3 regions of the Lysinibacillus sp. OL1 genome follow, and region 1 is predicted to be linked to each of the others. Evidence: riboswitches for the same ligand, from Rfam matches in the RefSeq annotation. Region 1 holds a riboswitch; each other region holds the start of a gene.

The links. A riboswitch is a leader RNA that binds a small molecule or an ion and turns the genes downstream of it on or off. The one in region 1 is predicted to bind S-adenosylmethionine.
Region 2: it holds a riboswitch for S-adenosylmethionine, as region 1 does, so the genes downstream of both, EW028_RS02335 (YezD family protein) here and EW028_RS21470 (bifunctional homocysteine S-methyltransferase/methylenetetrahydrofolate reductase) in region 1, are expected to answer to the same signal.
Region 3: it holds a riboswitch for S-adenosylmethionine, as region 1 does, so the genes downstream of both, EW028_RS09730 (MetQ/NlpA family ABC transporter substrate-binding protein) here and EW028_RS21470 (bifunctional homocysteine S-methyltransferase/methylenetetrahydrofolate reductase) in region 1, are expected to answer to the same signal.

What each region holds. Positions count from the first base shown of each region.
Region 1 covers NZ_SJDS01000016.1:28,918-32,081, forward strand. Annotated here, with positions in the region: gene EW028_RS21470 (bifunctional homocysteine S-methyltransferase/methylenetetrahydrofolate reductase) at 1-1,497, opposite strand, end outside; SAM riboswitch class I at 1,587-1,687, opposite strand; gene EW028_RS21475 (protoporphyrinogen oxidase) at 1,787-3,164, opposite strand, start outside.
Region 2 covers NZ_SJDS01000001.1:463,435-466,598, forward strand. Annotated here, with positions in the region: gene EW028_RS02325 (TetR/AcrR family transcriptional regulator) at 1-530, shown strand, start outside; gene EW028_RS02330 (DUF418 domain-containing protein) at 514-1,608, shown strand; SAM riboswitch class I at 1,779-1,874, shown strand; gene EW028_RS02335 (YezD family protein) at 1,909-2,100, shown strand; gene EW028_RS02340 (flavin reductase family protein) at 2,191-2,676, opposite strand; gene EW028_RS02345 (VOC family protein) at 2,826-3,164, shown strand, end outside.
Region 3 covers NZ_SJDS01000004.1:121,095-124,258, forward strand. Annotated here, with positions in the region: gene EW028_RS09725 (methionine ABC transporter ATP-binding protein) at 1-632, opposite strand, end outside; gene EW028_RS09730 (MetQ/NlpA family ABC transporter substrate-binding protein) at 739-1,569, opposite strand; SAM riboswitch class I at 1,658-1,762, opposite strand; gene EW028_RS09735 (PPC domain-containing DNA-binding protein) at 1,885-2,388, shown strand; gene EW028_RS09740 (pyridoxal phosphate-dependent aminotransferase) at 2,430-3,164, opposite strand, start outside.

The DNA of each region.
Region 1 (3,164 bases):
CGTATATACTGGTTGAGAAATGAAGTAGTCTGCCCCATGCTCAATTTTCTTCTCTAAGCGTGTCACAGCACGATCTAACACACGGACGTTTGGATTAAATGCAGCAGCAACTGAAAAATTTGCTTTTTTTCGAAGTGGCTTACCTGAGAAAGAGACCCCTCCATTTAATTGCTTAATTAATTGGATTAGCTCCATTGAAGATACATCATAAACACTTGTCGCACCTGGGAAATCTCCTACTTTCGTTGGATCACCCGTAACAGCCAACACATCATGAATACCTAAAGCATTTAACCCCATTAAATGAGATTGTAGACCAATTAAATTACGGTCGCGACATGTAATATGAGTTAGTGGACGTACACCATGTGTGCTCTTCAACAATGCTCCCATTGCAATATTGCTAATACGTGGAGAGGCCAATGAATTGTCTGCCATCATAACTACATCTGCACCTGCATCATATAATTGCTTTGCTCCTTCAAGGAACCCGTCAATCTCTAAATGTCTAGGTGTATCCAACTCTACTATGACAGAACGTTCACGTTTAACCTTTTCATGAAGAGGCTCATACTTTGTTGGCTCCGCTTCCCGAACAATCTCAATCTTTTCAGGTTTCGCATGCTTCTCCTGAACCGGTGATAACTCTTCTAAATACTTCTTTGCTGCTGCAATATGTTTGGGTGTTGTACCACAGCAGCCCCCTATTAAACGTACACCTTGATCACGCAATTCAACAGCCGCTCGACCAAAATAATCAGCTTCTGATTCATAAACGACACGCCCATCCTCTAAGTCCAGAAGTGATGCATTTGGATAGGCCGACATAAATGCCTTATTAGGAAGTTCTACACCTTCAAATGCTAGAATAGTATGGTGTGGACCTAGTCGACAATTGACACCAACAATATCAGCACCTAGGGCTTCAAGCTCATGGAGAGCATTATTTAAAGACATCCCATTTTGTAGAACACCGGGCTCATGCATAGAAACTTGTGCAATAATCGGCAATTTTGTTTTTTCTCGTAGCATCTTTAAGGTTGCTGTTAATTCTTCAAAATCATAATAAGTTTCAAGTAAAAGGCCATCTGGATTCCCTGCAAGTAAGACGCTTGCTTGTTCTTCAATAGTCGCTAATATTTCATCCAAGGTTGCATCACTTTTACGAATTCCCCGAATACCACCAATTGTTCCTAAAACAAATTGACCGCCATCAGCCGCTGCTCGTTTTGCGATGGTGATAGCAGCTTCATTAAATTGTTGGACTTTTGATTCTAATCCATAGCGAGCTAATTTAATGGCATTTGCACCGTACGTATTCGTTTGAATGATGTCAGCACCAGCTGCAATATATTCTCTATGAATCTTTTCAATTAACTCGGGTCTCTGAACATTCATTTCCTCATGGCAATACTCCAATCCATAGCCATATAGCACTGTGCCTATTGCACCGTCTGCCGTCAATACATGCGTTTTTAACCTTTCAAGCAATCCCATAAAATTAGCCTCTCTTCCTATGTCTCTATATAATAAAAAGCCTTCTTTCATAAAAAAAGAAGGCTTTAACGATTCATCATTGTTGTTCCTTCTCATCTTCGACTCAACGGTCTTCTGGATTTAGCACCTGACAATAAAGTTGGTTGCTGAAGCTTCAATGGGCCAGTCCCTCTGCTTCTCTTGATAAGAATTAAGTATGAATTTTTTAAATAATTAAAAGAATCATATCGTTTACTGACGAATGAGTCAAGACTATTTCACATAACAAAGTTTTTTTTCACTTAAAATCTTAGAAATTGGCAAGTTCATTTGCAAGCTCTTCGCCAATTTTTTTCCCGTTTTGAATACAAGCACCAATACCTACGCCAAAATATGAGCACCCTGCAATCGATAAATTAGGATAGTTCTCATGTAATTCTTGTAGTAGTCCTTGTAATGCTTCACGATGCGCTAAATCATATTTAGGCATTTGATCAATCCACTTTGTTACATTCACAACAGTTGGCTGCTCCTCTATTCCTAGGCTCTTTCTCACATCTTCTAAAGCAACTGCTGCCAATTCTTCATCAGTCATGGCACGTAGTTGCTCATAGGCTGGATTGATGCTCTTATAAAAGAGTCGCACAAGTAATTTATTTTCTTTCGATGTATGCTTCCATTTACGACTAGTCCAAGTTGCTGCATTACAAGTAACGTCTGAATTATGGGAAACAATATAGCCCGTTCCATCTGCTGGCAATTTAGCGTCTGGCACATCAAAACCTAAATAGATAGTAATTGCTGACGCTGTCGTAAATTGGTTAAAATAGCGGTTTAAAGATTCATCCTGTAGCAGATTTTGGACAGAATCATTCGGTAATGCTAAAACGACATAATCTGACTCAATAATTTCACCATTAGCTAAAGAAATTGTGTAGTTCTTATCTTGTTTTTGAACATTTAGTGTAGTAACACCCTTGATAATTTCTACATCGGATAAGGTTTGTTCAAGTCGATTAATTAAAGAAGATAAACCATTTTTAAAGGATATAAATTTTTTGTTCGCTGCTTTAACAAATTGCTCACGATTCGCATCAAAGCCTTTAATAATACTTCCAAAATCATTCTTATAATCAATTAAATACGGTAAAGTAGAGCCAATAGAAAGCTGATGTAAATCTCCTGAATAAACACCTGCAAGGACTGGTGCAATTTGGTTTTTCACCAGTTCCTCTCCTAAATAGTAAGTTAAAAATTCACCGATAGAACTTTCCTTTGTGAAGCCATTGTTTGGCAATGTTAAATCCTTCAACGCTTCTTTTTTTCCCTGCTCGGAAATAAGTGTACTTTCCTCTAAGGATGCTACACTCATCGGTATTCCGAAAGTTGAATCTGCCGGAATAGCATGTAACTCATTATTCGTATAAATATAAGAAATACCTGTTTCGTTGTAAACTAATTCCGCCTCAAAATCAAGCTCCTGCACGAGTTCCATAACGCCTTGATGACGGGCTACAATAGAATCAGCACCCGTTTCCATGATGAAACCTTGTTCATGTGCTGAATATAATTTGCCTCCTAAATATGTATTTTTTTCTATAAGCACTAGACGAACATCTAAATTATGTTCCTTCACTTGACGTTGCAAATAATGCATTGTACATAGTCCTGTAATACCGCCGCCTAAA
Region 2 (3,164 bases), on a different contig from region 1:
AAAAAACAAGCTTAGCAATGATTGCTACAGAGGTCGGTATTTCAAAACCAGCCATTTACTATTATTTTCAATCAAAAGATCAATTAATCGCTTTCATATTTGATGAATTGTATAAAGAAATTCAACATGATGTCGCTGTGGAGTATAAAGAGCTTTCTTCTGCTAATTTTAAGGAGGAATTACTTAAGCTAGGCTATAAATCTATTGAGGCACAGGACAAGGACCCTTATTTTAATAAAATATTTAATCAATATGTACTATTAGCGGCCCGCGATGAAAACTATAAAAGACAATTAGTAGAGCTAGAAACAAGCTTTTTAACGAGCTTTGTTGCTATCCTACGATATGGCGTACAGCTAGGCGTGCTAGAGGATACTCCCCATATAGAAGCGAAGGCACAGATGCTAGCCCTCGTCTATGATAATATCGGTAATTTCATGTTAACAGGCAACCAATTGAACTATAGGGCTATTTGGAAGGAGGCAGTGAATAGCGTTATCCAAGGGGGCAAAGATGACAAAAAGAAATGATGATCGGCGCATTGAAGGTCTTGATTTTGCAAGAGCTCTCGCCATGCTTGGCATGTTCATTGTCAATTTTGGCGTCATAACAGGTTCTACAACGAATGGTTCAACATGGTTAATGGCCTTCCAACATCTTTTCGAGGGACGTGCTTCGGCCGTATTTGTCATGCTAGCAGGAATAGGGACAGCCTTAATGACTCGTCAGGCTAGAGAGAGTAAGGACCCAATCCTTCTTCGTCAAAATCGACTTACTTTGTGGAAGAGGGCGCTTTTGTTATTTACGATAGGGATTATATTATATGCAATCGGCTGGACAGGAGATATCTTACATTATTATGGCGTGTATATGTTTGTTGCTGCTTGTTTGATTGCCCAATCCAAGAAAATGATGATCTTCATAATTGGTGCCATCCTTATCCTTTCACAATGGCTTCAAATTCAATTTAGTTACCTTGCTGGTTGGCATCCAACATATGTGCTACTAGAGTATCTTGATTTTTGGACACCAGCTGGATTTATAAGAAATTTGATGTTTAATGGCTATCATCCACTATTCCCCTGGATTTGCTTCTTTCTGATAGGGATGGTAATGGGCACATTAGATTTAACAAATCATACATTAAGAAAAAACTTACTGGTGATAGGCTTATTGCTAGTCATCGTGACTGAGACTTGTTCAACGTTATTCATTAAGATGACAACCATTCATTTATTAGATGTAGAGAGTGCATTGTATTTATTTGATACAGGACCGATTCCACCGAATATGATGTATGTCCTCTCTAATTCGGCTTCGGCTATTGTTATCATTGTTGGCTCCATCTATCTTGTAGAGACATGTAAAAATAAAGTTATTCAATCTTTCATATTAACTGGACAAATGTCTTTAACGCATTATGTTGGCCATGTTGTTATAGGCATTGGAATACTAATTATTTGCCAAAAGCTGGAGAACCAAACACTTGCTTTTTCCATGCTGTATGCCTGCTGTTATTTTTTAGGATGTGTCGTGGTTTCTGTATGGTGGAGGACTAAACATCATCGAGGCCCACTTGAATTCATGATGAGGAAATGGAGCTTGTAATAAATTAATGGATTGCCATCTATTTCTCACTGACTAGGCATAAAATACTTTAGGTATAGGGAGTCTTTTAATCTAAACGACATATTGCATAGTATTCAACTAGGTTTTCTAATATTTTGTATTGACATTCCTATAGCAGAATTATAGAATTATTTTCAAGAAACGCAGTACTCTTATCAAGAGAGGTGGAGGGACTTGGCCCAATGAAGCCTCGGCAACCGAACAACAGGTGCCAAATCCAACAGATGGTGTCTGAGAGATAGGAGGGGCTATCAATCAGTTTGATGCGTTGGCCTCTTTATGAACAATAAGGATAAAAAAGAAGGGGTGTATCGTATGGCTCAGTCAGTAAAAGTAGATGATAAGAAACTAGAGGCAATTGCGAAGGCGATTCAAAATCTTGAATTTGGTGAAGTGCATATTACGATTCAAGATGGTGTGATTGTGCAAATTAATAGGCTTGAAAAGCAGAGATTTCCGCAGAAAAAATAACAATGATTTCAGTAGAACTTATGTCAAACGGCCACCTATAAGCATGAAGGATTTCCTGTGCTTACAAGTGGCCCTTTTTTTGTGTAAAGGCTAGCTATAAAAGCTTTTTGGTATGGGACCGATATGACGGCGATGATAAAGCAAAGGCTCTTTTTGAGCATTTGTAATGTCTACGACCTGCCCAATAAAAATGGTATGGTCGCCAGCATCGATTTGCTGAAATGTTTTACATTGTAAATTAGCTGCTGTATCATGTAAAATCGGTAGTCCTAAAGAGGAAGTTGACCATTTTGCTTGTGCAAAGCGATCAGGGATTTTACTGGCAAATAGTGTACATAAATGCTCTTGATCACTCGCTAAAATATTGACCGCAAAATTTGGCGAAGTCGTGAAATAAGGATGGAGCTGAGATTTTTTATCGAGTGACCACAAAATAAGGAGCGGGTCGATTGAAACAGATGCAAAGGAATTGACGGTTAAGCCAATCGGTTTTGTGTCATGACATGTCGTGACAACTGTTACGCCTGTAGGATAATTACCTAATGCCAATTTAAAAGCAGCTACTAAATCTGTCATTCAAATCACCTCTTTATGAAATTAGTGAACGGAGTTTGTAGGTAAACGAAACTTTTTTTCATATCCTACTAGTAACTCCTTTTCTTGAGTAAATTTTAAACTAATCAAACATACAGGTAAAGGTAATGGGGAAAGAAAGGGGAATGGCCATGACTTTATATTTTGATCATTTGGTTCATCAAGTGGAATCACCAGAAAATATAAAGGTTTTCTTCAATAAACGAAATGTCCATACAGTGAATGGTGGGCAGCACACGATGTGGGGGACTTATAATACGTTAAGCTACTTTGGCTTAAGCTATATTGAACAAATTGCTATCTATGATCGTGATTTATTTGAGCAAGCGGCACAATACCCATATTCCCTACATTATACGTTTAAACGTGATCAAGAGCGCCAGGGATTTTCTCGAATTGCTCTGCGCACAAAAAATATTGAGGAAGAGGGTCGACGCTTGCGAGCATTGGGCTATGAAGTATATGGACCA
Region 3 (3,164 bases), on a different contig from region 1:
ACCTCATCACAAATTTTTTGAATGACATTCATTTCATGTGTAATGAGCAGAATTGTAATTCCTAATTCACGGTTAATCTTTAACAACAATTCAAGAATGGCTTCCGTTGTTTCAGGATCAAGTGCACTTGTTGCTTCGTCACTAAGTAAAATTTCTGGTTCCTGTGCTAAGGCACGCGCAATAGCCACACGCTGTTTTTGACCACCTGAAAGTTGATTGGGGTAACTGTCTAGTTTATCTGTTAAACCGACAATTTCAGCATACTTAGCTACTCGGCTTTTTACTTCCGCCTCTTTATAGCCTAGTAGCTTTAAGGGAACTGCAATATTATTGTAAACTGTTGCTGTTTTTAATAGATTAAAGTGCTGGAAGATCATCCCGATTTTTTGGCGTGTTTGACGTAATTCGTGAAGAGAAAGGGTCGTAATGTCTACATTGTCTATCACTACTTTTCCTGCTGTAGGACGTTCTAGTAGATTAACGCAACGAATGAGTGTACTTTTACCAGCACCACTATAGCCGATTACACCATGAATTTGTCCCTTTTTTACGTGAAGATTGATGCCATCCACAGCTTTTATGATGCCTTTTTTCGACTTGAATTCTTTTGAGATATTTTGTAATTGAATCATGCGATTGTATGCTCCTTTCTCTACCTTCTAAAAAGCAAGAATCTGCTCGTTTTCCTATAGAGGAATTTCGGCAGATTCTTCGGCTTATAGAAGCTTCCTGAATGTATTACCAACTAGGGATTACTGAACCTTTGAATTCCTCTTCGATGAATTGACGTACTTCATCAGATTGGTAGGCCTCAACGAACTTTTTAATTGTTGGATCATTTTCATTTTCAGCACGCACGACAATATAGTTTACGTATGGAGAATCAGTAGATTCCAATAAAATAGAGTCATCTTTAGGGTTAATGCCAGCTTCTAATGCAAAGTTTGTATTAATAGCTGCTACATCTACTTCACTAAGTTGTTTAGGAATTTGAGCGGCCTCTAATTCAATGAATTTTAAATTCTTTTTGTTTTCTTCTACATCACGGATCGAGGCTGTTAAGTCTGCGCCCTCTTTTAACTTAATATAGCCAGCTTCCTGTAAAACAAAGAGGGCACGGGCTCCATTCGTTGGATCATTTGGTAAGCCAAACGTTGCTCCGTCAGGAATGTCATCAAAGGATTTATATTTTTCTGAGTAGATACCCATTGGATTTAAAATCGTTTTGCCCACTGGTACTAACTCTGTATCATGATCTTTATTAAATGTATCCAGGAAAGGCTCGTGTTGATAGCTGTTCGCATCAAGATCACCTTCAGCTAAGGATGTATTAGGTAAAACATAGTCAGAAAATGATTTTAGCTCTACTTCTAGCCCGTTTTCTTTTGCTACTTTAGCAGCTACTTCTGCAATTTGTTCGTGTGGACCAGAAGTGACGCCTACAACGATTTTCTTTTCATCAATTCCTTCAGCTTGGCTTTTACTATCTTCTTTAGAGCCACAGCCTGCTAAAGCTGCTACTAATGTTAAACTTGCTAAACCTACTAAAAATTTATTTTTCTTTTTCATGAAAATACCTCCAAGATTGTTTTTATCGGTTTTTTGAAAATAAAAAAACTCTCTTACAAATTAAGAGAGGCTCATGAAAAGATGTCCTCTCTTATCTATCAAACGAAGATCGTTTGCAGGATTTAGCACCTTCCTTTAAAAAGGAGGTTGCCGAGCTTCATAGGGCCAGTCCCTCAGCTACTCTTGATAAGAGATTTATAATATTTTTTTGTAATTCCGATAGAACTAATATAATTTATAGGGTATAGTAAGTCAATAAATAATTTTTAAATTTTTTATATAATTATAATATTTCGACACAAAAGAGGGATAACAATGTCTGTAAGAGTTAATTATGGTATAGGTTCATTTGGTAAGGTTATTAGTGCTCGTTTTCTAACGGGAACAGATATCATTGAAGGGATTGAAGCGCTTTGCGAAGAGAATAATATAGAGTCAGCAACAATTGTAAGCTGTATTGGCAGCTTTCAAAAAAGTAGCTTTGTTTATTTAGTGCCAGATGCAACAGCTCAAATTCATGTTCGTTTTAGTAATGTGATTGAAAAAGAGGGACCACTAGAATTTATTCAAGGTTCAGGTGTGGTGTGTAAGCGAGATGGTGGATATGAGACACATTTCCATGGTTCTATGAGTGATCAATGTGGTGTAGTATCGGGTGGGCATTTAATAAAAGGGGGAAATCCTGTTATAACTGCTGACATCGTGTTGGCAGAGGTACAAGGTATTCAACATATTCGAAAATGGGATGATGAAACAGGTCATGTTCAATTTTATCCATTAGAAGATGGTTTAGGGCAACCAAGGAAAATTGAAAAATAGTAATAATCCTGTAGCTAGAGATAGCTACAGGATAAGGCACATTATCTATTAAACAATTGTAATTGCTCGATTCTATGGATTGCTTCACGTAAGCGCTCCTCACTAACTAGCAACCCTACGCGCACATAGCCTTCACCATATTGACCGAAGCCATTACCTGCTGCTACAGCGATATCAGCTTTTTCGAGCAATAGATCAGCAAACTGTTCACTTGTATAGCCTAGTGGTACAGGGAGCCATGCGAAGAAGGAGCCTTTTGGAGCCGTAACATGCCAGCCAATTCTTCTAGCTTCTTCAATGAGTACATTTCGGCGACGCTCATAAGTAGCTCGTAGTTCATCCGCACATTGCTGGGAAGCTGTCAGTGCTACTGCTGCAGCTTGTTGAATGGCAGGGAACTGACTACAAAACAGATGATCCTGAATAAGATTAATAGCAGCAATAATCTCGGCATTCCCTACAGCGAAGCCTATACGCCAGCCAGCCATATTATAGGTTTTCGATAATGTATACATTTCAACTCCTACTTCTTTTGCACCATTTGCTTGAAGGAAGCTAACTGGTTTATTACCGTCAAATCCTATTGCCCCATAAGCAAAATCATGTGATACGATAATATTGTGTTCCTTCGCAAAGCGAACGGTCTCTTCAAAAAACGCAAGTGATGCTGTACCACCTGTAGGGTTGTTTGGGTAATTTAAGTAAAGAAGCTTTGCCTTTTCTTTCACTTCATCAGGTAATGCATGATAATCAGGTAAGAAATCATTTTCAGCAAA